DNA from 2 places in the Streptomyces sp. NPDC034103 genome. Region 2 is predicted to be linked to the other one. Evidence: riboswitches for the same ligand, from Rfam matches in the RefSeq annotation. Region 2 holds a riboswitch; the other holds the start of a gene.

Region 1 (11,555 bases), on a different contig from region 2:
ACCTGCGGGTGGAGGAAGAACACCAGGGCGGCGGCGAGCAGCGGGGTGATGAAGTACCCGAGATCGGTGAAGGCGGCGGGCGGGACGGCGCCGATGATCAGGTCGCGGAACAGTCCACCGCCCAGGGCCGTGACCTCGGCGAGGACGGCGATGCCGAAGACGTCGAAGTTCTTGCGGACGGCCAGCAGCGCACCGGAGATGGCGAAGACGAAGATGCCGACGAGATCGAGCGTGTGCTGGACGGAAGGGGTGAACAGGTTCTGGAGCACCCGTACATTCTCACCCAGCAGCGAGCCCCCACCTTGCAAATGAAGGCGGGGGCTCGCTGACAGGACCTACTGAGGGGCTTATGCGTCCTTCGACGGAGCCTCGGGCTCGTCGGTGGCCGCGGCGCTCTCAGCCGCTTCGGGAGCCTTGGGCGCTTCGGGAGCCTTGGGCGGCTTGGGCGCTTCGGCGGCCCCGACCTCCGCCGCCACCGCGGCCGACGTCTCCGCCGACTCCGCGAGCACCTCGTCCGCGACCAGTTCGGCCGCTTCCTTGGCGACCGTCAGCAGGACGGTGTCCTGCGGAGCCTGGTCCTCGAAGTTCTCCGGGTGGTGGCAGGCCACCTGCTGACCGGGCTTGAGCTCGGTGAGCTTCGGCTCGGTCGTCGTGCAGATCTGCGTCGCCTTCCAGCACCGGGTGTGGAAGCGGCAGCCGCTCGGCGGGGAGATCGGCGAGGGCACGTCGCCCTTGAGCAGGATGCGCTCGCTCTTGGCGTTCTTGCGCCGCGGGTCCGGGATCGGCACCGCCGACATGAGCGCCTTGGTGTACGGGTGCATCGGCGCCCTGTACAGCGACTCGCGGTCGGCCAGCTCGACGATCTTGCCGAGGTACATCACCGCGATCCGGTCCGAGACGTGCCGCACCACCGAGAGGTCGTGCGCGATGATCACGTACGTCAGACCGAGTTCCTGCTGGAGGTCGTCCAGCAGGTTCACGACCTGGGCCTGGATCGACACGTCGAGCGCGGAGACCGGCTCGTCGGCCACGACCAGCTTCGGGTTCAGGGCCAGCGCGCGGGCGATGCCGATGCGCTGGCGCTGACCGCCGGAGAACTCGTGCGGGTAGCGGTTGTAGTGCTCGGGGTTGAGACCGACCACCGACAGCAGCCGCTGGACCTCGGCCTTGATGCCCCCCTCGGGCGTGACGCCCTGGAGCTTGAAGGGGGCGCCGACGATCGTGCCGATGGTGTGGCGCGGGTTCAGCGACGAGTACGGGTCCTGGAAGATCATCTGCACATCGCGGCGCAGCGGACGCATGCCGCTCACCCCGAGGTGCGTGATGTCCTGGCCCTCGAACTCGACCGTGCCGGCCGTCGGCTCCAGCAGGCGGGTGATCAGCCGGCCCATCGTCGACTTGCCGCAGCCGGACTCGCCCACGACGCCGAGGGTCTCGCCGGACTTGACCTCGAAGTCGATGCCGTCGACCGCGCGCACCGCGCCGACCTGCCGCTGGAGCAGGCCCTTCCTGATCGGGAAGTGCTTCTGGAGCCCGGTCACCTTGAGCAGGGTCTCGCCGGGGGCGGCACCGCTCTTGGTGATCACCGTGCCTTCGCTCGGCGCAGGGATGCTCACTTTGTCCTCGCTCACAGCTTCGGCGCAATCTCTTCGGTCCAGATACGCTCCCGCTGCTCCTGGGTCATGTGGCAGGCGGCCCAGTGCTGGCTGCCGACCTCGGTCAGGTCGGGGCGGACCGTGCGGGTGACGTTGTCCTTGGGGACGTCCGCGTACGGGCAGCGCGGGTTGAAGGCGCAGCCGGACGGGATGTTGATCAGCGAGGGCGGGGAGCCCTTCACCGGGATGAGGCGCTCCTGCTGGTCGCGGTCGAGGCGCGGCATCGAACCGAGCAGACCCCAGGTGTAGGGGTGACGCGGCTCGTAGAACACCTTCTCCGCCGGACCGCGCTCGACGCAGCGGCCGCCGTACATCACCAGGATGTCGTCGGCCAGCTCGGCGACGACGCCCAGGTCGTGGGTGATGACGATGACCGCGGAGCCGAACTCCTTCTGCAGATCCCGGATGAGGTCGAGGATCTGCGCCTGGACGGTCACGTCCAGGGCGGTCGTCGGCTCGTCCGCGATGAGCAGTTCGGGGTTGTTGACCAGCGACATCGCGATCATCGCGCGCTGGCGCATACCGCCGGAGAACTCGTGCGGGTAGCTGTCCACCCGCTTGTCCGGCTGCGGGATGCCGACCCGGTCGAGCATCTCCACCGCGCGGCGCTTGGCGGTCTTCTTGTCCACGTTGTGGTGGATGCGGTACGCCTCCACGATCTGCTGCCCGATCGTGTAGTACGGGTGCAGCGCGGACAGCGGGTCCTGGAAGATCATCGCCATCTCGCGGCCACGCAGCTTGCGCACGTGGTCGGGGTCCGCGGAGAGCAGCTCGGTGCCGTCCAGCCAGATCTCGCCGGAGATCTGCGCCTTGCGCTTGCCGTACTGGCCGGCGGTGTGCAGGCCCATGATGCCGAGCGAGGTCACCGACTTGCCGGAGCCGGACTCGCCCACGATGCCGAGGGTCTTGCCCTTCTCCAGCTGGAAGCTGAGCCCGTCCACGGACTTGACCAGACCGTCGTCGGTCGGGAAGTGCACCTTCAGGTCGCGCACTTCCAGGAACGCGGTCGGCGCGGGCGAGGCGGGGGTGGGCTCGCCCACGGCCGCTCCGCTCTTGCTCAGTTCGGTCATGCGAGCCTCACTCGGGGGTCGATCACGGCGTACAGGACGTCCACCACGAGGTTGGCGATCAGCACAGCGACGGAGGTGATCAGGGTGACGCCCAGAATGATGGGCAGGTCCTGGTTCTTGATGCCGTTCAGCACGGCCTGGCCGAGGCCGGGGAGGCTGAACGTGGTCTCGGTCAGGATCGCGCCGCCGATGAGGGCGCCGAGGTCCATGCCGAGCATGGTCAGGATGGGGGTCATCGTCGAGCGCATGGCGTGCTTGCTGATGACGACCCGTTCCGTCAGGCCCTTGGCACGGGCCGTCCGGATGTAGTCCTCACCGAGGATCTCCAGCATGGTGGCGCGGGTGATCCGGGCGTACATCGCGGCGTAGAGGAACGCCAGGGTGATCCAGGGCAGGATCATGCCGCCGAGCCAGCCGGTGAAGCTGTCCTCCAGGGGCACGTACTGGCCGTCGATCCAACCCAGACCGTAGGAGAAGATCGCGAGGCTCAGCAGGCCGGTGAAGTAGATCGGGAGGGAGACACCCGACAGGGCCACGACCATCGCGCTGCGGTCCCACAGGCTGCCCCGCTTGAGCGCGGAGAGCACACCGGCGGCGACACCAAGGATCAGCCACAGCACGGCGGCACCGAGCGCGAGACCCAGGGTCACCGGGAAGCGGTCGGTCAGCACCGGCCAGACGGCCTGCTCGCTGCGGAAGGAGTAGCCGAAGCACGGCGCGGAGCAGTGCACGGTGTCGCCACCGCCCACGTAGGTGCGGCCCGCGAAGATGCCCTTGAAGAACTCCCAGACCTGGGCGTAGATCGGGTCGCTCAGACCCAGCTTCTGCCGCACGCCCTCGACGGCGGCGGGGTCGGCCTGCTTGCCCACGAAGCTCAAGGCGACGTCGACGCCCGCCCACTTGGGGACGAGGAAGAAGATGCCGAAGACCACCATGATGATGACCACGAGCATCACTGCGGCGGCGAACAGCCGCCTGATGAGGTAAGCGAGCACAGCTCTCGGCCCGCCGCGGACCGCGGGCCACCGGAGGTCTTCCGGTGGCCCGCGCTCACGCGTCGCCGGCCTTCACCTGCCTTTCGTGCCGTTCGGCGGGTGTGCCGGGGTTACTTCGAGGACTTCAGACCGAGGTTGACGAAGTCGTACATGCCGCTGTAGTTGTCCGACGTGTAGACGTTCGCCAGACGGCCACCGCGCCAGTTCACGAACTTCTCGAAGACGAAGGGCAGGTAGTAGCCGCCCTCCATCACCGCGTGGTTGATGTCCTTCGCGATGGCCAGCTTGCCCGCGTCGTCCTGCGTCTTGACGTAGGTGTCGAACAGCCCGTTGATCTTCTTGTCGTCGATCATCGCGAAGTTGTTGTTGCCGCTCTCCAGGATGTAGCTGCCGTCCCACAGCGGGAGACCGAAGCCCTGGACGGACGGGAAGTCGGCGCCCCAGCCCATGATGATGATGCCGTAGCCCTTCTTCTTCACGTTCGAGGGGCTACCGATGATGCCGGAGGTCTGCGAGCCGTCGTACTGGTCGATGTCGACGGTGATGCCGACCTTCTTCAGCGAGGCCTGGAGGGACTCGGCCGTGGCGACCTCGACCGGCTTGTTGTTACGCACCGCGATGGTGGTCTTGAAGCCGTTCGGCTTGCCGCAGGCCTTCAGCTCGTCCTTGGCCTTGGCGACGTTGCCGTTCTTGTTGGCACCGGCGAGCTCGTACGGGTCGTACTTCTGGCCCTCGGCACCGGGGACGGTCGGGGGCAGCATGTTGGTGCCGATGTCACCACCGGCGACCGGGCCACCACGCGCGGTCTGCAGCGAGACGTGGTCGGCGCCGTAGATCACGGCCTTGCGGCAGTGCTCGTTGTCGAACGGCTTCACCGTCTGCGGGAAGACCGCGTACCGGATGTAACCGGAGACCGGGTTGTCCAGGTTGGCCTTGTGCTCCTGGAGGGCGGAGGTGCGGCCCTGCGGCGACAGACCGGTCTGGTTGATGTCCAGGTCGTAGTCACCGGCGAGCAGACGGGCGTCCAGGTCGTTGGCGTTCGAGAAGAACTTGACCGAGATCTTGTCCGGGTAGGCCTTGCGGATCGGGTCCGAGGCCTGGCTCCACTTGTCGTTGCGGACCAGGACCAGGTCCTTGCCCGGGCTGTACGACTGGAACTTGTACGGGCCGGAGGAGAACGGCTTCAGGCCGTACTTGGACTTGGTGTCCTTGTCCTGGCGGACCGGGGAGGCCGAGACCAGGGCGAGGATCTCCTCGAAGTCGGCGTTGGCCGCCGGCAGGTGGAAGACGATCGTCTTGTCGTCCGGCGTGTCGATCGCCTTCAGACCGAGCTTGTCCGCGGACTTGTCCTTGTACGGGCCCTTGTACTCGCCCTTGGGGTCGAGGACGTCCTTGAGGTAGACCGGGCCGCCGGACAGCACGTCCTGCGCCCAGACACGCTCGATGCCGTACTTGACGTCCTTGGACGTGATCGGCTTGCCGTCCTCCCACGTGACGCCGTCACGCAGGGTGTACGTGTAGGTCTTGCCGTCGTCCGTGACCTTGCCGAGGCCGGTGGCCAGGTCCGGGGCGAGCTTCGTGCCTTCCTCGCCCGGCGCCGGGGTACCCGTGACGAGCTGACGGCTGTAGTAGCGCGCGAAGTTCCACATGAAGCCGTAGTAGCCACGCGTGGTGTCCCACGAGTCGGCGTCCTGGGCACCGGCGAACTTCAGCTCGCCGCCCTTCTTGGCCAGCGAGGCCTGGGCGACCTTGTTGTTCGCGGCGTTGAAGCCGGCCGCGCCGGTCGCCGAGCCCTTTTCACCGCCGTCGTCGTCGCCGCCGCCGCACGCCGCCGTGGTCAGCAGCGCGGCGACCGCGGCGACAGCGGCAAATGCCTGCTTCCGCCGCCCTGAGGTGCGTTGGGTAGTCACGATCTCGGATCCTCCGAATTTGATGAGAGACCCCGTGTCAGTGCCACGGGACGCTTTGGGTACGGCAGTTCAGCGGGAACCCTTCGGGTCCAGCGCGTCCCGCACGCCGTCGCCGAAGAGGTTGAAGGCAAGAACGGTGATGAAGATCGCTACACCGGGCACCACCATGTACGTGGGGTCCGACTTGTAGTAGTCGATCGCGTTCGAGAGCATCTGCCCCCAGGAGGCCGTGGGGGGCTTGACGCCCACGCCCAGGAAGCTGAGCGCCGCCTCGGTGAGGATGTTGGTGGGGATCATCATCGTCGTGTAGACGATGATCGGCGCGACCAGGTTGGGCAGCAGTTCCTTGAACAGGATGTAGAGCCGCCCGGCGCCGAGCGAGCGGGCCGCCTCGACGTATTCACGCTCCCGGAGCGAGAGCGTCTGGCCGCGCACCACGCGTCCGATGTAGGGCCAGCCGAAGAAGCCGATGACCAGGATCATCACGAACAGGCGGACGCCCGTGCCGGTGAGTCCGAGCATCTCGTTCGGCATGACGGAGACCAGCGCGATGATGAAGAGCAGCTGCGGGAAGGCCAGCAGGCCGTCCATCACGCGGCTGACGGCCGAGTCGATCCAGCCGCCGAAGAAGCCGGCCAGGATGCCGAGGACCGTGCCGATGACCACGGCGACGATCGCGGACAGGAAGCCGACGAGCAGGGAGATCCGGGCGCCGTAGACGACACGCGCGAAGATGTCGCGGCCGTTGACCGGCTCGACACCCAGCCAGTGGTCGCCGCTGATGCCGCCGAAGTCTCCCTTGGGGGTGCCGAACAGCGGGTCGATCAGGTCGGCGTCGTGGTAGGTGTTCGGGTCCTGCCCGTACAGGTTCGTGATCACCGGCGCGAGCAGCGCGACCGCGATCAGGAACAGCACGACGATTCCGCCCGTGAGGGCAAGCTTGTCCCGCTTCAGGCGCTCCCAGGCGATCCGCCCCAGGGAACGTCCCTGTACGGCCTTGGCGTCGGCGCTCACAACCGCCGCTTCTTCGGCCGCGCTCGGGGCCGCTTCCGCGGTCGGCTCGTGCAATGGTGCCGTCATCTGGCAGGGGCCCCTCTCAACCGGCGGTAGCCGGCCCTCACTTGCCGCTGTAGCGGCGTGATCAGTCCGTCGTACACAGGGGCGAACCCACCCCTGCTGCGGGAGTCTTCAACGCTTTGGTGATCTGTTGCCAGACTTGGCGGGGAAAGGATGCGTAAACGTGATGCGGGCTGGGGGGTTCCGTTATCCGGACGGCGGGTAACGACCGCCGGACGGGGACCAGTTGGGACATTCGGTGCCGCACAGGTACCTTCTGCCCACATCTACGCGCGCAGATACACTCCCGTAACAGAAGAGCCTGTGGCCGGTCGGGCTCAGTAACCGCCGGGCGCCGGAGGGTAGCCGTACCCGGCCGCGGGGGCCTGGGCGGGGGCCGCGGCGTGGGCCTCACGGTCGTAGAAGGGGCGGGCGCTCGCGCGCATCCACATCGCGATCGGGTCGTACTCGTCGGACATGGCGACGGTCGACACCGGCAGCCCGTCCGGGACCGCTCCGATCGACTGCTGCATCATGGCGCGCACCGAGTCCACCGCGGGCGGGCTGGTGTCGTACACGTCCAGGCCGATGGCGAGGTACGGCGCCCCGAGCGCGGGCTGCACCCAGGCGCGGCGCAGTGAGCGGACCGCCGGGGTGCGGTGGGCGTTGTGCGCGATCAGGGCGTAGAACTGCGGGATCTCGATGCCGGGCTCCGAGAGCCGGAGCGGGCCGGCGGGCTGGCGCTCCAGTCCGGTGGCGATCCGGCGCAGGTCGAGCCAGGGGATGCCGACACCGCCGCCGGGGGCGTGCGGGTTGAGCCAGAGGCCGAAGTGGTCGGGGTAGAGGGTGCGGGCCACGTCGACCCCGTCGACGACCTCGTAGGAGCGGTTCCAGCCACTGGCGCTGAGCTCCTGGGCCGAGGTGACACAGGGGGCGTAGCCGTAGCCGTCGACCTCCATGTTCCCGTACTGGGCGTCCGGCGACCCCGACTGTCCGTGCCACAGGAGCATCCAGACCTGGCCGGAGGAAGGGGCCGCGAGGGCACGGAGGAGTGCCTCGTAGGCGTCGTAGCGCCCGGGCGTCACCTGGCGCAGCATGTGCTCGACCGTGCCGGTCGCGGTGCCGGTGCCGCTGGCGCTCACGTCGTCCGCCCCTTCGGGAAATCTGCGTATTCGGAAACAGCTTAAGCGTTGGGAGCCCGGGGCTTGCGTGGTCTGCGGGGTGCGGGTCGTGGTGGGCCGGTCGCACGGTTTCCCGTGCCCTCAGGAGGTTGCGAAGCCCTGGGGGTAGAAGGGACGTACCTTTTGACGCATCCAGTGGCCCACCGGGTCGTCCGCCACGTCCAGCAGGACCAGGTTCACCGGCCACGGGACCGGTGTGCGGCCCAGGGCCCGGCCGAGGGCGTCCATCGGGAGGGTACGCAAGTCGCCCTCCCACCGGGAGAGCTCGACGCCCACGAACATCACGGGGTCGGCCGTCTCGATCGCGGCGAGGCAGCGGCGGGCCGTCAGGACCACGCCGGTCGCGGCGAACTCGGCGGAGGCGGTGGCGAGGAAGTCGACCGGGTCGTCCTTCCAGTCGGGCTCGTAGAGCTTGACGCGGCCACCGGTGTTGGGACCGTCCAGCGGGGTGCGGCCCATGCGGCACAGCTCGGCGACGGCGGCGGGCGGCAGCGGGACGCCGACCACGCCGTCCGGGTTCACGGCGATGCCGACCTGCGGGGGCAGGCCGCGGGCGAACTCCACGGCGGGCGCGACGGTGTACGCCATGTGCCCGCCGGCGACCTGCCGGAACTGTTCCTCGGAGCTGAAGACGGGGACGAACGCCTGGCCGCCGATCTCCATGGTGGGCAGGTCCAGGGGGCCGCTGTGCGGGCCGCCGCCGTTGGGCAGCGGGACCCAGACGAAGCTGCGGCCCAGGACCTCGATGATCCGGCCGCCCGCCGCGGGTATGCCGAGGGAGGCCGAGAGGACCTCCTCCAGCTCGTTGCCGGGCCAGCCGCTGCCGTGCGGATGGGGGTGTGCCTGTGCCGGGAATGCCATCTGTCCGTCCGCCTGCCGAGAACCGCCGCCTGGGGCCTGCCTGTGGCTGAAAAGGCTAGCGGGTACGCCGACCGCCGATGCCCGGCCGTACCCGCGAAGCCGCTGCGACGCCGGACCTCCGGTGCCTGACCGTGCCCGACCGTGGACCTCAGCCCCTGAAGCCGAAGCGGCGCCGGACCCACCAGTGCCCGACCGCGGCCTCAGCCCGTTTAAGCCGCTGCGGCGCCAGACCCGCCGGTGCCCGACCGCGGCCTCAACACCCGCTGGAGCCGAAGCGGGGCCGGACCGCCGGTGCCCGGCCGCGGCTCTCAGCCCGTGAAGCCGATGCGGCGCAGGGTGTTCGCCGCGTCTCGGTCGAGCAGTACCGCGGAACCCACGCCCTGGGGCAGGTCGCCCTCGGCCACGGAGCGGATCAGGCGGGCGGCGGCCGTGCGGTGGCGCAGGAAGGCGTACGTCGAGACGCCCCGGCCGCGCTCGCGCTGGCCGGCCAGCGCGGTGTCCGGGGTGACGTCGAGGAGCAGCAGGTGCAGGGTGCCGCCGCGGCGCCGGGCCGCGCGGGCCAGCCAGCCGCGCACCCAGGACTGCGTGCCGCAGTCGTGCACCACGACGCCCTCACCGGAGCGCAGGGCGCGGTACAGGCCGAGGTAGTGGGCGGCCCGGACGAGCGGGCGGTAGACGGCGTACGGCAGGAAGCGGGGCACCCGCTCGTCCCAGCGGTCGCGGGTGTCCTGGGAGTCGACGCGCAGGCCCTTGACCGCCCGCTTCATCAGGGTGGACTTGCCGCTGCCGGGCAGTCCGGTGATCACGACGAGGTCGGCCGGGGCGAAGAGCAGGGCATGCGGGCTGTGTCCGGCGCGCTCGCGCAGGTCGCGGACGACCGGCCGCGGTGCGCACGTCTCCCGGGCCGTCTCGCGGAGCGTCTCCGGGAGCGGGGCGGCCGGCTGCGCGGGCAGCGCGACGGCCGAGGTGCCGGCGTACGCAGAGGTCCTGTTCACCGTGATCGTCCTCCCCTGGAGTGGGTCACGAGTTCCCCTCCCCGTCGAGTGTAAAGAGAAGGTAATCCGCGACGCCTCCTGTTTCCGTCCGCTTCTCGCTACAGGCCTGCTACAGGGTGCCTTTCGTGTCCGTGGAGCCCGAGCGGCCCCCGGGGGGAGCCACCCCTGCCGCCCCGGACGGATGCGTGCAATGATGTCCGCGCCAACTGCATACCGGCCGTTTGAATCCGCGCGGGAGAGTTCCGGGCCGTACGTCCTCGTACGAGTGCCCGGGCGCCGAAGGAGCAAGTCCCTCCCTTGAATCTCTCAGGCCCCGTTACCGCGCGGGCGAGGCACATCTGAAAAGCGAGCCGCCCTCCGGCGGTTCCACCCAAGGTGCAAGTCATGTCCCCTACGGTCATGGCGAACCTCTCAGGTTCCGATGACAGATGGGGAGGAACGACCTCGCCTGTCATGCCTTGGGAGACATCCGTCCGATGAGCACTGAACCCCGCCTGACCGCGCTCGATGCCCTGCATCGCTCGCTCGGCGCGACGATGACCGACTTCGCCGGCTGGGACATGCCCCTGCGCTACGGCTCCGAGCGCGACGAGCACAACGCCGTGCGCACGAGGGCCGGTCTCTTCGACCTCTCCCACATGGGCGAGATCACGGTGACCGGACCGCAGGCCGCCGCCCTGCTGAACTACGCCCTGGTCGGCAACATCGCCTCCGTGGGCGTCGGCCGCGCCCGCTACACCATGATCTGCCGCGAGGACGGCGGCATCCTGGACGACCTGATCGTCTACCGGCTCGACGAGACCGAGTACATGGTCGTCGCCAACGCCTCCAACGCCCAGGTCGTCCTGGACGCGCTGGTCGAGCGCGCGGCCGGCTTCGACGCCGAGGTCCGCGACGACCGGGACGCGTACGCGCTGATCGCGGTCCAGGGCCCGGAGTCCCCCGGCATCGTGAAGTCCCTCACCGACGCCGACCTCGACGGCCTGAAGTACTACGCCGGCCTGCCCGGCACCGTCGCGGGCGTCCCGGCCCTGATCGCGCGCACCGGCTACACCGGCGAGGACGGCTTCGAGCTGTTCGTGAAGCCCGAGCACGCCGTGGAGCTGTGGCAGGCCCTCACCAAGGCGGGCGAGGGCGTCGGCCTGGTCCCCTGCGGACTGTCCTGCCGGGACACCCTGCGCCTGGAGGCGGGCATGCCGCTGTACGGGCACGAGCTGACGACCGAGCTGACGCCCTTCGACGCCGGGCTCGGCCGGGTGGTGAAGTTCGAGAAGGAGGGCGACTTCGTGGGCCGCGCGGCCCTGCGCGAGGCCGCCGAGGACTCCAACCACGATCCGCGCGTCCTCGTCGGCCTGGTCGCCGAGGGCCGCCGCGTCCCGCGCGCCGGGTACGCCGTGGTCGCGGACGGCGAGGTGATCGGCGAGGTCACCTCCGGCGCCCCCTCCCCGACGCTGGGCAAGCCGATCGCGATGGCCTACGTCGACGCCGCGCACGCCGCGCCGGGCACCCCCGGGGTCGGTGTGGACATCCGGGGCGCGCACGAGCCCTACGAGGTCGTGGCTCTCCCGTTCTACAAGCGCCAGAAGTAGACACTGGGCGCAGGGGCCCGCTCCCGCGTGACCCTGCGCACATTCGCGCTGCTCACGCGCGTTTTCCGCACTCCCCGGCATTCACCATCACCCGCGTACAGGAGAATTCAGGCCATGAGCAACCCCCAGCAGCTGCGGTACAGCAAGGAGCACGAGTGGCTGTCGGGCGCCGAGGACGGCGTCTCGACGGTCGGCATCACGGAGCACGCGGCCAACGCGCTCGGCGATGTGGTCTTCGTCCAG
Region 2 (11,555 bases):
GAGCCTCGACGAGGCGTTCGTGGACCTGGAGGCCGGGGGGACGGCCTGGGACGAGGAGTCGGCGCGGCTGGCCGGGACGAAGCTGCGCGCCGACATACGGGCCGTCACCGGGCTCACGGGGTCGGTCGGGCTCGCCGCCTCCAAGATGCTCGCGAAGATCGCCTCGGAGCAGGGCAAGCCGGACGGGCTGGTGGTCATCGATCCGGGGACCGAGCGGGCCATGCTCGGGCCCATGTCGGTGCGGATCCTGCCGGGGGTGGGGCCGGCCACCGGGGACCATCTGCGGCGGGCCGGGATCCACACGGTCGAGGAGATCGTGGAGGCGGGCGAGGACGAGCTCGTACGGCTGCTCGGGAAGGCCCATGGGCACGGGCTGTACGCGATGGCGATGGCGTACGACGAGCGGCCCGTGGTGGCGGAGCGGGAGACCAAGTCCGTGTCGGTCGAGGACACCTACGACGTGGACATCCATGACCGGCTGCGGGTGGGCCTTGAGGTGCAGCGGCTGGCGGACCGGTGCGTGCGGCGGTTGCGGGGGGCAGGGTTGTCGGGGCGGACAATCGTGCTGAAGGTGCGGCGGTACGACTTCTCCACGTTGACCCGGTCCGAGACGTTGCGGGGGCCCACCGACGACCCTGCTGTGGTGCGGGAGGCCGCGGCCCGGTTGCTGGACTCCGTGGACACGACCGGGGGTGTGCGCTTGCTGGGGGTCGGGGTGAGCGGGCTCGCCGACTACACGCAGGAGGACCTGTTCGCCCAGGCCGCCGGGGAACGGGAGCTCGCGCAGGAGGAGCCGCAGGAGGAAGGCGCCGAAGCGGAGGTGGCGGTGCCGGTCGAGCGGCGGTGGGTCTCGGGACACGACGTGCGGCACGAGGAGTTCGGGCACGGATGGGTGCAGGGCAGTGGGCTGGGGCGGGTGACGGTGCGGTTCGAGACGCCGGACTCTCCGCCCGGGCGGGTGCGGACGTTCTCCGTGGACGACCCCGCGTTGTCCGTGGCCGAGCCGTTGCCGCTGGTGTCCGTCGTGTGCGGTGCGTCGGGCCCTTTGCCGGATGCGAGGCGAGGCGCGTGATGTCGGGCCGTTCCGTCGGCGGAGGTGTCAGGCTTCCGCGTCCTCCGTGCCCGCCAGCTTGCCGAAGTCGTGGTCCGGGAAGGGGGGCGGTGGGGCCACGTCCAGGCCGTAGTGGTGGTAGAGCTGGAGTTCCTGGTCGGGGGAGAGGTGGCGGCCTACACCGAAATCGGGGGCGTCCTTGATCAGGGCTCGTTCGAAGGGGACCCTCAGCGTGCCCTCGACCAACTCGCTGGGCTCCAGGGGGACGAAGGCGTCCCTGCTGAACAGGCCGGTGCGTATGGCCGCCCACTCGGGTTGGCCGGTGGCGTCGTCGAGGTAGATCTCGTCGATCGTGCCGATCTTGGTGCCGTTGCGGTCGAAGGCCTTGCGGCCGATCAGGTTCCGCGGATCGATGTCGGTCTGCACGGGCCCTCCACGTGGTCGCGGCTCGCTTCATCCGTAAGCACTACGAAAGAGCAGTTTGGTGACTGTGGCCACTCGAGGGGATCTCGAGGGAGCCGCGTTGACCTCGCTGCTAGGCTGACAAGCGGCTGCCGACCCTGTGCGGGAGAGTCCTCCGGACACCGTTCGGGGGCGCCGAAGGAGCAAATCCTCCCCGGAATCTCTCAGGCACACGTACCGCACGGACGAGGCCACTCTGGAAAGCAGGGCGGGTGCATGGCTTCCGCTCTCACCGACGGTGAAAGCCGGGAGCCTTCGGGGTCCCGGTGAAGCTCTCAGGTTGAGATGACAGAGGGGGAGGCCGTCCGGGTACCCGCACCGTGGTGCCCGTCGAAGGTCGTGTCAGACCAGGAGGCCTCCGTAATGACCGCCCATCGCACTCCGCTCACCGAACTCGAACAGGGGATCCCGTTCGAGCAGCGCCACATCGGGCCCGACCAGGAGGCGCGGGCCAAGATGCTCGCGCAGGTCGGTTACGGCTCGCTGGACGAGCTCACCGCCGCCGCGGTGCCGGATGTGATCAAGAACGCCGACGCGCTCGACCTGCCGGGCGCGCGTACCGAGGCCGAGGTGCTCGCCGAGCTCCGTTCGCTCGCCGACCGCAACCAGGTGCTCGGTTCCATGATCGGGCTCGGGTACTACGGGACCTTCACGCCGCCCGTGATCCTGCGGAACGTGATGGAGAACCCAGCCTGGTACACGGCCTACACGCCGTACCAGCCCGAGATCTCGCAGGGGCGGCTCGAGGCCCTGCTCAACTTCCAGACCATGGTCGCGGAACTGACCGGACTGCCCACCTCCGGTGCCTCGCTGCTCGACGAGAGCACGGCGGCCGCCGAGGCGATGTCGCTGTCCCGGCGCATGGGCAAGAACAAGAAGGGGCTCTTCCTGGTCGACGCGGACGCCCTTCCGCAGACCATCGCCGTGATCGAGACCCGTGCCGAGCCGACCGGTGTGGAGGTCGTGGTCGCCGACCTCAGCGACGGCATTCCGGCCGAGATCGCCCAGCGTGAGATCAACGGCGTGCTCGTCCAGTACCCCGGCGCATCCGGTGCCGTACGGGACCTGGGGCCCCTGATCGAGCAGGCCCACGAGCTGGGCGCCCTGGTCACCGTCGCCGCGGACCTGCTCGCGCTGACGCTGCTGAAGTCGCCCGGGGAACTCGGCGCCGACATCGCGGTCGGGACCACCCAGCGCTTCGGTGTGCCGATGGGCTTCGGCGGACCGCACGCCGGCTACATGGCGGTGCGCGAGAAGTTCGCGCGCAGCCTGCCCGGACGTCTCGTCGGCGTCTCCGTGGACGCGGACGGGCACAAGGCGTACCGGCTGGCCCTGCAGACCCGTGAGCAGCACATCCGCCGCGAGAAGGCCACCAGCAACATCTGCACCGCGCAGGTGCTGCTCGCCGTCATGGCCGGCATGTACGCCGTCTACCACGGCCCCGACGGTCTGAAGGACATCGCGCGGCGCACCCACCGCTACGCGAACATCCTCGCCGCGGGGCTCGTCGCCGGCGGTGTCGAGGTCGTGCACGGCGCCTACTTCGACACGGTCACCGCGCGGGTGCCGGGCCGGGCCGCCGAGGTCGTCGCCGCGGCGCGCGAGAACGGCGTCAACCTGCACCTCGTGGACGCCGACCGGGTCTCCCTCTCCTGCGACGAGACCACCACGCGCGATCAGCTGAGCGTCGTATGGACGGCGTTCGGGGTCGAGGCCGACATCGAGGCGCTCGACGCCGGTGCCGAGGACACCCTGCCCGAGGCGCTGCTGCGCGGCGACGACTTCCTGACCCACCCGGTCTTCCGTCGGCACCGGTCCGAGACGGCGATGCTGCGGTACCTGCGCAGGCTGGCCGACCGGGACTACGCGCTCGACCGCGGCATGATCCCGCTGGGCTCCTGCACGATGAAGCTCAACGCGACCACCGAGATGGAGCCGGTCACCTGGCCCGAGTTCGGTCAGCTGCACCCCTTCGCGCCCGCCGAGCAGGCGCAGGGCTACCTCACGCTCATCCGGGAGCTGGAGGAACGTCTCGCCGAGGTCACCGGGTACGACAAGGTCAGCCTCCAGCCCAACGCCGGGTCGCAGGGGGAGCTGGCCGGGCTGCTCGCCGTCCGCGGATACCACCGGGCCAACGGGGACGAGCAGCGGACCGTGTGTCTGATCCCGTCCTCCGCGCACGGCACCAACGCCGCGAGCGCGGTCATGGCCGGGATGAAGGTCGTCGTCGTGCGGACCGCCGGGGACGGCGAGATCGACGTCGAGGACCTGCGGGCGAAGATCGAGCAGTACCGCGACGAGCTGTCGGTGCTGATGATCACGTACCCGTCGACGCACGGGGTGTTCGAGGAGCACGTCGCCGACATCTGTGCGCAGGTGCATGAGGCCGGCGGGCAGGTGTACGTCGACGGCGCCAACCTCAACGCGCTGGTGGGGCTCGCCAAGCCGGGTCACTTCGGCGGTGATGTCTCCCACCTGAACCTGCACAAGACCTTCTGCATCCCGCACGGCGGCGGCGGTCCCGGTGTCGGGCCGGTCGGGGTGCGCGCCCACCTGGCGCCGTATCTGCCGAACCACCCGCTCCAGCCCGCCGCCGGGCCGGAGACGGGTGTGGGGCCGATCTCGGCCGCGCCCTGGGGTTCGGCGGGGATCCTGCCGATCTCCTGGAGCTACGTCCGGCTCATGGGCGGTGAGGGTCTCAAGCGCGCCACGCAGGTGGCGGTGCTCAGCGCCAACTACATCGCCAAGCGGCTCGAGCCGCACTACCCGGTGCTCTACACCGGGCCCGGCGGGCTGGTCGCGCACGAGTGCATCATCGATCTGCGACCGCTGACCAAGGCGACCGGGGTCAGCGTCGACGATGTCGCCAAGCGGCTCATCGACTACGGGTTCCACGCGCCGACGATGTCGTTCCCGGTGGCGGGGACGCTGATGATCGAGCCGACCGAGTCCGAGGACCTCATCGAGCTGGATCGATTCTGCGAGGCGATGATCGCCATCCGCGGGGAGATCGAGAAGGTCGGGTCCGGCCACTGGCCCGCCGAGGACAACCCGCTGCGGAACGCGCCGCACACCGCGCGGGCGCTCGGCGGTGAGTGGGAGCACGCGTACACGCGCGAGGAGGCCGTGTTCCCGGCCGGGGTGTCGCCGGCGGACAAGTACTGGCCGCCGGTGCGCCGGATCGACCAGGCCTTCGGTGACAGGAACCTGGTGTGCTCCTGCCCTCCGATGGACGCTTACGACGACTGAGCCGGTAGTCGAGAAGGGCCCCGCTTTTCGGCGGGGCCCTTCTCGCGATCCTCGGTGGGTCAGGTGCGGTCGATATGTACGTTCGTCGACTTCACGCGGGCCGTGGCCTCCATGCCGACCTCCAGGCCGAGTTCCTCGACCGCCTCGCGGGTCAGCAGGGAGACCAGCCGGTGCGGGCCGGCCTGGATCTCGACCTGTGCGGCGACGTCGCCGAGTTTGATCGCGGTGACGATGCCGGGGAAGGCGTTGCGGACCGAGGTGTACGACGGCTCCTCGTCGCCGGTGTCGCCCCGGGCCAGCTCGACCGAGAAGGCGGCCAGGTCCCGGCCGTCGATGAGCCGGCGCCCGCCCTCGTCGCGGTGGGTCGCCACCCGGCCCGCGTCCGCCCAGCGGCGAGCGGTGTCGGGGCTCACGCCGAGGAGCCGGGCCGCCTGGCCGATCGTGTACGACTGCATGTGGATCACGATAGGGCCGGGGGCGGGCAACCGCGGACGGGGGCGGGCGAAGAATCATGTGACGGGACCGCTCGCCCGCTCGGGCGTCAGCCCGTGTGGACCCGGGGGCGGTGGGCCCGGTTCGGTTCCGCCTCGCGCAGGACCTCTCTGGTCACCGGGGCGACCTCGCCCTGGCCGAAGAGGAGGAAGCGGAGGAAGTTGGCGAACGGATTGCCCTCGGTCCACTCGAAGTAGATGTGCGGGGTGCGGCCCGTGGTGTCGCGGACGTGGAGGAGCAGGGCCGCCAGGGCGTTGGGGATGGAGGAGGACTCCAGGGTCAGGACGCGGTAGCGGCCGTGCAGGACGTCGCCCCGGACCGTCAGACCGGACTCGAACTCGGAGGGGTCGAGGACCGTGACCTCGACGAAGACGAAGTCCTCCTGGCCGGGGATGTCGTTGTCCTCCCGGATCTGCTCGATCTTGTCGCGGTACTCGGCCTCGTCGCGCTGGTCGGGCTCGTTGGCGATGAAGCGGATCTTGCGGTGGGCCATATTCCGGACGAAACGTTCCGCCACGGGGTCGAGCGCCACGCTGGTCACGCGGAGCTCGAAGGCGCGGGCCAGTCGGGAGAGCAGTGAGACCAGGATGATGCCGGCGATGAAGCAGGCGCCGATCTTCACACCGTCCGGGCGTTCGATGACGTTGACGACCGTGGTGTAGAGGAAGACCGCCGAGATGACCGCGAAGCCGATGGTCCAGCCGCGCTGGCCGGCCTTGCGGGCGGCGATGGTCACCGCGATCGCGGCGGAGCTGATCAGGACCAGGACGCCGGTGGCGTAGGCGCCGCCCTGGGCGTCGACGTCGGCGTCGAAGATCCAGGTGACCAGGAAGGCGATCAGCGTGAAGACGATGACCATGGGGCGTACGGCTCTGGCCCAGTGCGGTGCCATGCCGTAGCGGGGCAGGTAGCGGGGCATCAGGTTCAGCAGGCCGGCCATCGCGGAGGCGCCCGCGAACCACAGGATGGCGATGGTCGAGACGTCGTAGAGCGTCCCGAAGGCGCCGCCGAGGTACTCGTGCGCGAGGAAGGCCAGCGCGCGGCCGTTGGCCTGGCCGCCCGGCTCGAACTCCGACTCCGGGATGAGCAGGGTGGTGATGAAACTGGTGGCGATCAGGAAGCAGCTCATGATCACGGCGGCGGTGGTGAGCAGCTTCTTCGTGTCACGGATCCGGCCGGCCGGGTTCTGGTCGGTGTCGCCGGGGTCGCCCTTGACGTGGGGCATGACCGCCACGCCGGTCTCGAAGCCGGAGAGGCCGAGCGCGAGCTTGGGGAAGACGATCAGGGCCACGCCGATCATCACGAAGACGTTGCCGTGCTCGTTGGTCAGCGCGGACGACCAGTCGGTGATCACATGGCCCGCGGTGAGGACATGCCACAGACCGACGCTCACCACCACCACGTTCAGGGCGAGGTAGAGGCCCACCAGGACGACGGCGACGCCGATCGCCTCCAGGAAGCCCTTGAGGAACACCGCGCCGAGCAGGGCCACCAGGATCAGGGTGATCAGCATCTGCTGGTCGTGCAGGGCGCTGTTGAGGTGCGGGTTCTCGACCAGGTGGGTGGAGGCGTCCGCGGCCGACAGCGTGATGGTGATGAGGAAGTCGGTGGCGGCGAAACCGAGCAGGGTCAGGACGAAGAGCTTGCCCTTCCAGAAGGTGAGCAGGCGCTCCAGCATCGCGATGGAGCCCTGGCCGTGGGGACTCTCCTCGGCCACCCGGCGGTACACGGGGAGCGCGCCGGCCAGGGTCACGACCACCAGGACGATCGTCGCGATCGGGGAGAGCAGGCCAGCCGCCAGGGCCGCGATGCCGGGCTGGTAGCCGAGGGTGGAGAAGTAGTCGACGCCGGTGAGGCACATGACCCGCCACCAGGGCCGGCCCTGGTGCTCCGGCTCGGACGCGGACGACCGGGCGGGTGCCATGGGTTCCACGGGATCCAGGTGTTCCACGCGTTTCATGGGGCCCATGCGGTCCATGGCTTCTGCGGGTTGGCCGGGTTGGCCGGGTTGGCCGGGTTGGCCGGGTTGGCCGGGCTGGGTGGGGGCCATGTCCGAGAGGCCTTCCAGCATCCAGGTGCGCAGGCGACTCGGTGGCGCGGGTTCGGTGGTGGCCATCGGGGGCTCCTGGTGTGCGGCTCAGCGTGCGGTTGCGGCCGTCACGCGGACGGCCGCATCAGCGTAAGCGGAGAGTGATGCTCGGGCCCTCGGATGTGGGTAGGGAGCGCGTCAAGCTTCCGTTAAGACTCCCTCGGCGTGGCCTGGGGAGCTGAATAGGGGGGATTAACCCCGACTTGGGGCGGATTGTGGGTGCGGGAGAGCGAGTCGGGTGCCATGGGCGGCGAACACCCAGAGTCATGCTCCGTCCCGCCCCCGGACGGTCCCGAGTGGCAATCGTAACGTTCGCCAGATCATCCGAATGTTTCGCCACGGATGGCGCTCGGAGGGAAGGCCGCGCGCAGCGGTGGGCGGCGGTCGCCGTGGTCTGTCGCGGTGGTGCTCGCGGCGGATCGCGGGCCGTGCCGCTTGGCATTTGCCGGGGGCGGTGCGGCGGAGGAGTCATGGCCCTCGCTCGGCGCCCGCTTCGACTCCCGCCCCCGCGGGGCGACTTCGGCACCGCTCGATCCGGCGCCGTGGGGCCGGCGTCGGAGGCCCCCGGTCCGGGTCGATCGGTGCGGAAGGACTCGCGGGCGGGGAAGTCGGGCGCAGATTCACCGCGTACAAGGGGTTGCCACCGTTTGGCAGCTGTCTCTAGGGTGCGGCAACAACGAACCTTTCTGGATCAACTCCGAAACTTTCGGTCCCGTGGGCGGTCACAGACGTGCCGTCCCGTACCCAAGGAGCACACCATGGGCGACCCGGCACTGTCCCGCCGCGGCTTCCTGGCGGCGTCCGCCGCGGCCGGTCTGGGCATGACCGCACTGAGCGGCTGCGGTGACTCGGACGACGGGGGCTCGTCCGACGGGACGACCACCGTCGAATGGTGGAACATCTCCACCACCGAGCCCACGAAGACGGTCTGGGCAGGTCTGGCCAAGAAGTTCGAGGCCCAGAACCCCAAGGTGAAGATAAAGATCGTCCAGTTGGAGAACGACGCCTACAAATCGAAGATGACGGCGCTGATCGCCTCCGGGAAACTCCCCGACATCTTCCACACCTGGGGCGGCGGCGTACTCAAGCAGCAGGTCGAGGCGGGCCTCGTCGAGGACCTCACCGACCGGACCAAGCCGTGGTCGGACGGCCTGCTGCAGGTCGCCAAGGAGCCGTACCTCATCGAGGACCGGGCCTACGCCGTCCCGTTCGACATCGGCATGATCGGCTTCTGGTACAACAAGGCACTCTTCAAGCAGGCCGGCATCAGCGAACCCCCCACCACCTGGGGCGCGTTCATGGATGCCGTGAGCAAGTTGAAGTCGAAGAAGATCACGCCGATCGCCCTCGCGGGCAAGGAGAAGTGGCCCGGCATGTACTACTGGGCCTACCTCGCGATGCGCACCGCCGGTGCCGAGGCCCTCCAGAAGGCCTACGAGGCCCAGGACTTCACCGGCGACGACTTCGTCCAGGCCGGCCAGCACCTCCAGGAACTCGTCGACCTCCAGCCGTTCCAGAAGGGCTTCCTCGGCGCCGCCTACTCCTCGCCGACCGGCCAGGCCGCCGCCGTCGGCAACGGCAAGGCCGCCATGGAACTCATGGGCCAGTGGGCGCCGGTGGTCCAGGCCGACGCGGGCAAGGGCCTCGGCAACGACCTCGGGTTCTTCCCGTTCCCCGCCGTCGAGGGCGGCAAGGGCACCATCACCGAGGTGTTCGGCGGAGGCGGCGGACACGCCCTGCGCAAGGGGGCGCCACAGGCGGCCGTGGACTTCCTGAAGTTCTTCGCCTCCGAGGCCACCGACCTCGAACTCGTCAAGAAGACCGGCGTCCTCCCGGTCGTCCCCAGCGCCGAGAGCGCCATCGCCGACCCCAACATCAAGTCCGTGCAGGCCCAGTTGAAGGGTGCCACCGGTTTCCAGCTCTACCTCGACCAGGCCTACGCGCCCGCCGTCGGCCAGGAGGTCAACGACAGCGTGGCGGCGCTGATCGCCGGGTCCAAGTCGTCCCAGCAGGTCGCCGAGTCGATCACCAAGATCGCGAAGGAAGAGCAGTAACAGCCGATGACCTCCACGTTCCTCCCGGACAAGCGGAGCGGCCCCGACGTCGGCCTCCCGCCCCCGGCCGCCGGTGCGGCCAAGGGGCGGGCCCGGCGACGGGCGCTCCACTGGCTCACCGCCGTCGGCTTCCAGGTGCCCGCCCTGGTGCTGTTCATCGGGCTCGTGCTGCTGCCGATGCTGTTCGCGCTCTACGCCGCGTTCTTCCGCTGGGGCGGCTTCGGCATGCCCTCCGACTACATCGGCACGGAGAACTTCACCCAGCTCCTCGACAACCCGGTCTTCATGGGCGACCTGTGGCGCTGTCTGGTCCTGGTCGTCCTCTCGCTCGCCGTCCAACTGCCGTTCGCGCTCGCCATGGCCGTGCTGCTGAACCAACGGCTGCGCGGGCGGGCGGTCTACCGGATGCTGTTCTTCGCGCCGTACGTGCTGTCCGAGGCCATCACCGGTGTGCTGTTCGGCATGATCTTCGCCCCGGACGACGGACTCGCCGACCACTTCCTCGGCGGCATCGGCCTGGACGGGCTGGGCGGGGAGTGGTTCGCCGACCCCTCCAACGTCATGGCGACCCTGTTCCTGGTCATGACGTGGAAGTACTTCGGCTTCCACATGATGCTCTACCTGGCCGCACTCCAGTCCGTGCCCAGGGAGTTGACCGAGGCGGCGCTGATCGACGGGGCCAACTCCTGGCAGCGGTTCCGCAGTGTCACCCTGCCGCTGCTCGCACCCACCCTGCGCATCAGCGTCTTTTTGTCCGTCATCGGGGCGATCCAGCTCTTCGACCTGGTCTGGGTGACCACCCAGGGCGGCCCCGACCATCACTCCGAGACCATGGCCGTGACCATGTTCCAGTACGGCTTCAAGCGCTACCAGGTCGGTTACGCCAGCGCGATCAGTGTGGTCATGTTCGGTATCTGCCTCGTCTTCGCCCTGGCCTACCAGCGGTTCGTGCTTCGACGGGACCTCGAAGGGGCCACCACGACGATGAGGGGAGGCGGCAAGTGAGCCGCAAGACCACCCGGACGCTGCCGTTCCACGTGATCCTCGTCGCCGTCGGCGCGTTGATGGTCACCCCGCTGCTGTACGCGATCGTCTCCGGCTTCAAGTCCACCGACGAGCTCTCCCGCAACCCCTTCGGGCTGCCCGAGAAGTGGCGGACCGGCAACTACACCGACATCCTCGGGGCGAGCGAGTTCTGGCGGCTGCTCGGCAGCAGCACACTGATCGCGGTGGCGACGACCGTGATCGTGGTCGCGGTCTCGGCGCTCGCCGCGTTCTCCTTCGCCCGGTTCGCCTTCCGGGGGCGCGAGGCACTGTTCACGCTGTTCACGATGGGGCTGATGTTCCCCTTCGCGGTGGCCGCGCTGCCCCTGTTCCTGCTGCTGCGCTCGCTGGGCCTGCTGGACAACCCGCTGGGCGTGATCCTCCCGCAGGCCGCGTTCGGACTGCCGATGACGATCATCATCCTGCGCGCCTTCTTCCGGGAGATCCCCGGGGAACTGGAGGAGGCGGCCACCCTCGACGGGTGCAGCTCGCTGGGGTTCCTGTGGCGGGTGCTGCTGCCGATGGCGCGGCCCGCCCTCGGCACGGTCTCCGTGCTCGCCGTCGTCACCAGCTGGAACAACTTCATGCTGCCGCTGCTGGTGTTCACCGAGAACACCTGGTGGACGCTGCCCATCGGCGTCCAGCAGTTCCAGGGCCAGTACTCCGCGGAGTACGCCCGTGTCTTCGCCTACCTCGTCCTGGCGATGGTCCCCGCCCTCGCCTTCTACTCGGTCGCCGAGCGCCAGCTCGTCGGCGGCCTCACCGCCGGCGCCACGAAGGGCTGACGGCGTCACCCGTACGGCTCGCCCACCCCCGCACGTGAGGAGTCGCACCGTGCGCAAGAACCGTCTCAGACTCGTCGGCGCTCTCGCCGCCTTCCTGGTGGCCGCAGGCGTCGCCACCGGTCCGGGTGCCCAGGCTCATGAAAGCGCCCAGGCCCACGAAAGTGCCGCGGCCCACGGCAAGAAGCCCACCCTCGCCGACCTCGCCCAGCGCCACGGCCGCTACTTCGGCAGCGCCACCGACAACCCCGAACTCGTCGACGAGCCCTACAAGGCCATCCTCGGCAGCGAGTTCGACCAGATCACGCCGGGCAACGGCATGAAGTGGTACG

What was found. Region 2 has a riboswitch for glycine ahead of gcvP (aminomethyl-transferring glycine dehydrogenase). Riboswitches for the same ligand answer to the same signal wherever they lie in the genome.
Region 1: it holds a riboswitch for glycine, as region 2 does, so the genes downstream of both, gcvT (glycine cleavage system aminomethyltransferase GcvT) here and gcvP (aminomethyl-transferring glycine dehydrogenase) in region 2, are expected to answer to the same signal.

The regions. Positions count from the first base shown of each region.
Region 1 is NZ_JBVISS010000005.1:77,915-89,469, forward strand. It holds gene ACZ56U_RS12130 (trimeric intracellular cation channel family protein) at 1-269, opposite strand, end outside; gene ACZ56U_RS12135 (ABC transporter ATP-binding protein) at 348-1,616, opposite strand; gene ACZ56U_RS12140 (ABC transporter ATP-binding protein) at 1,628-2,725, opposite strand; gene ACZ56U_RS12145 (ABC transporter permease) at 2,722-3,720, opposite strand; gene ACZ56U_RS12150 (ABC transporter substrate-binding protein) at 3,831-5,630, opposite strand; gene ACZ56U_RS12155 (ABC transporter permease) at 5,700-6,710, opposite strand; gene ACZ56U_RS12160 (enhanced serine sensitivity protein SseB C-terminal domain-containing protein) at 7,025-7,828, opposite strand; gene ACZ56U_RS12165 (enhanced serine sensitivity protein SseB) at 7,949-8,728, opposite strand; gene ACZ56U_RS12170 (AAA family ATPase) at 9,037-9,723, opposite strand; glycine riboswitch at 9,946-10,055, shown strand; glycine riboswitch at 10,056-10,161, shown strand; gene gcvT (glycine cleavage system aminomethyltransferase GcvT) at 10,200-11,312, shown strand; gene gcvH (glycine cleavage system protein GcvH) at 11,427-11,555, shown strand, end outside.
Region 2 is NZ_JBVISS010000012.1:9,248-20,802, forward strand. It holds partial or broken gene ACZ56U_RS26310 (DNA polymerase IV) at 1-1,184, shown strand, start outside; gene ACZ56U_RS26315 (PRC-barrel domain-containing protein) at 1,100-1,477, opposite strand; glycine riboswitch at 1,607-1,703, shown strand; gene gcvP (aminomethyl-transferring glycine dehydrogenase) at 1,877-4,762, shown strand; gene ACZ56U_RS26325 (TOBE domain-containing protein) at 4,822-5,217, opposite strand; gene ACZ56U_RS26330 (APC family permease) at 5,304-7,370, opposite strand; gene ACZ56U_RS26335 (extracellular solute-binding protein) at 8,102-9,397, shown strand; gene ACZ56U_RS26340 (carbohydrate ABC transporter permease) at 9,404-10,402, shown strand; gene ACZ56U_RS26345 (carbohydrate ABC transporter permease) at 10,462-11,226, shown strand; gene ACZ56U_RS26350 (endo-1,4-beta-xylanase) at 11,276-11,555, shown strand, end outside.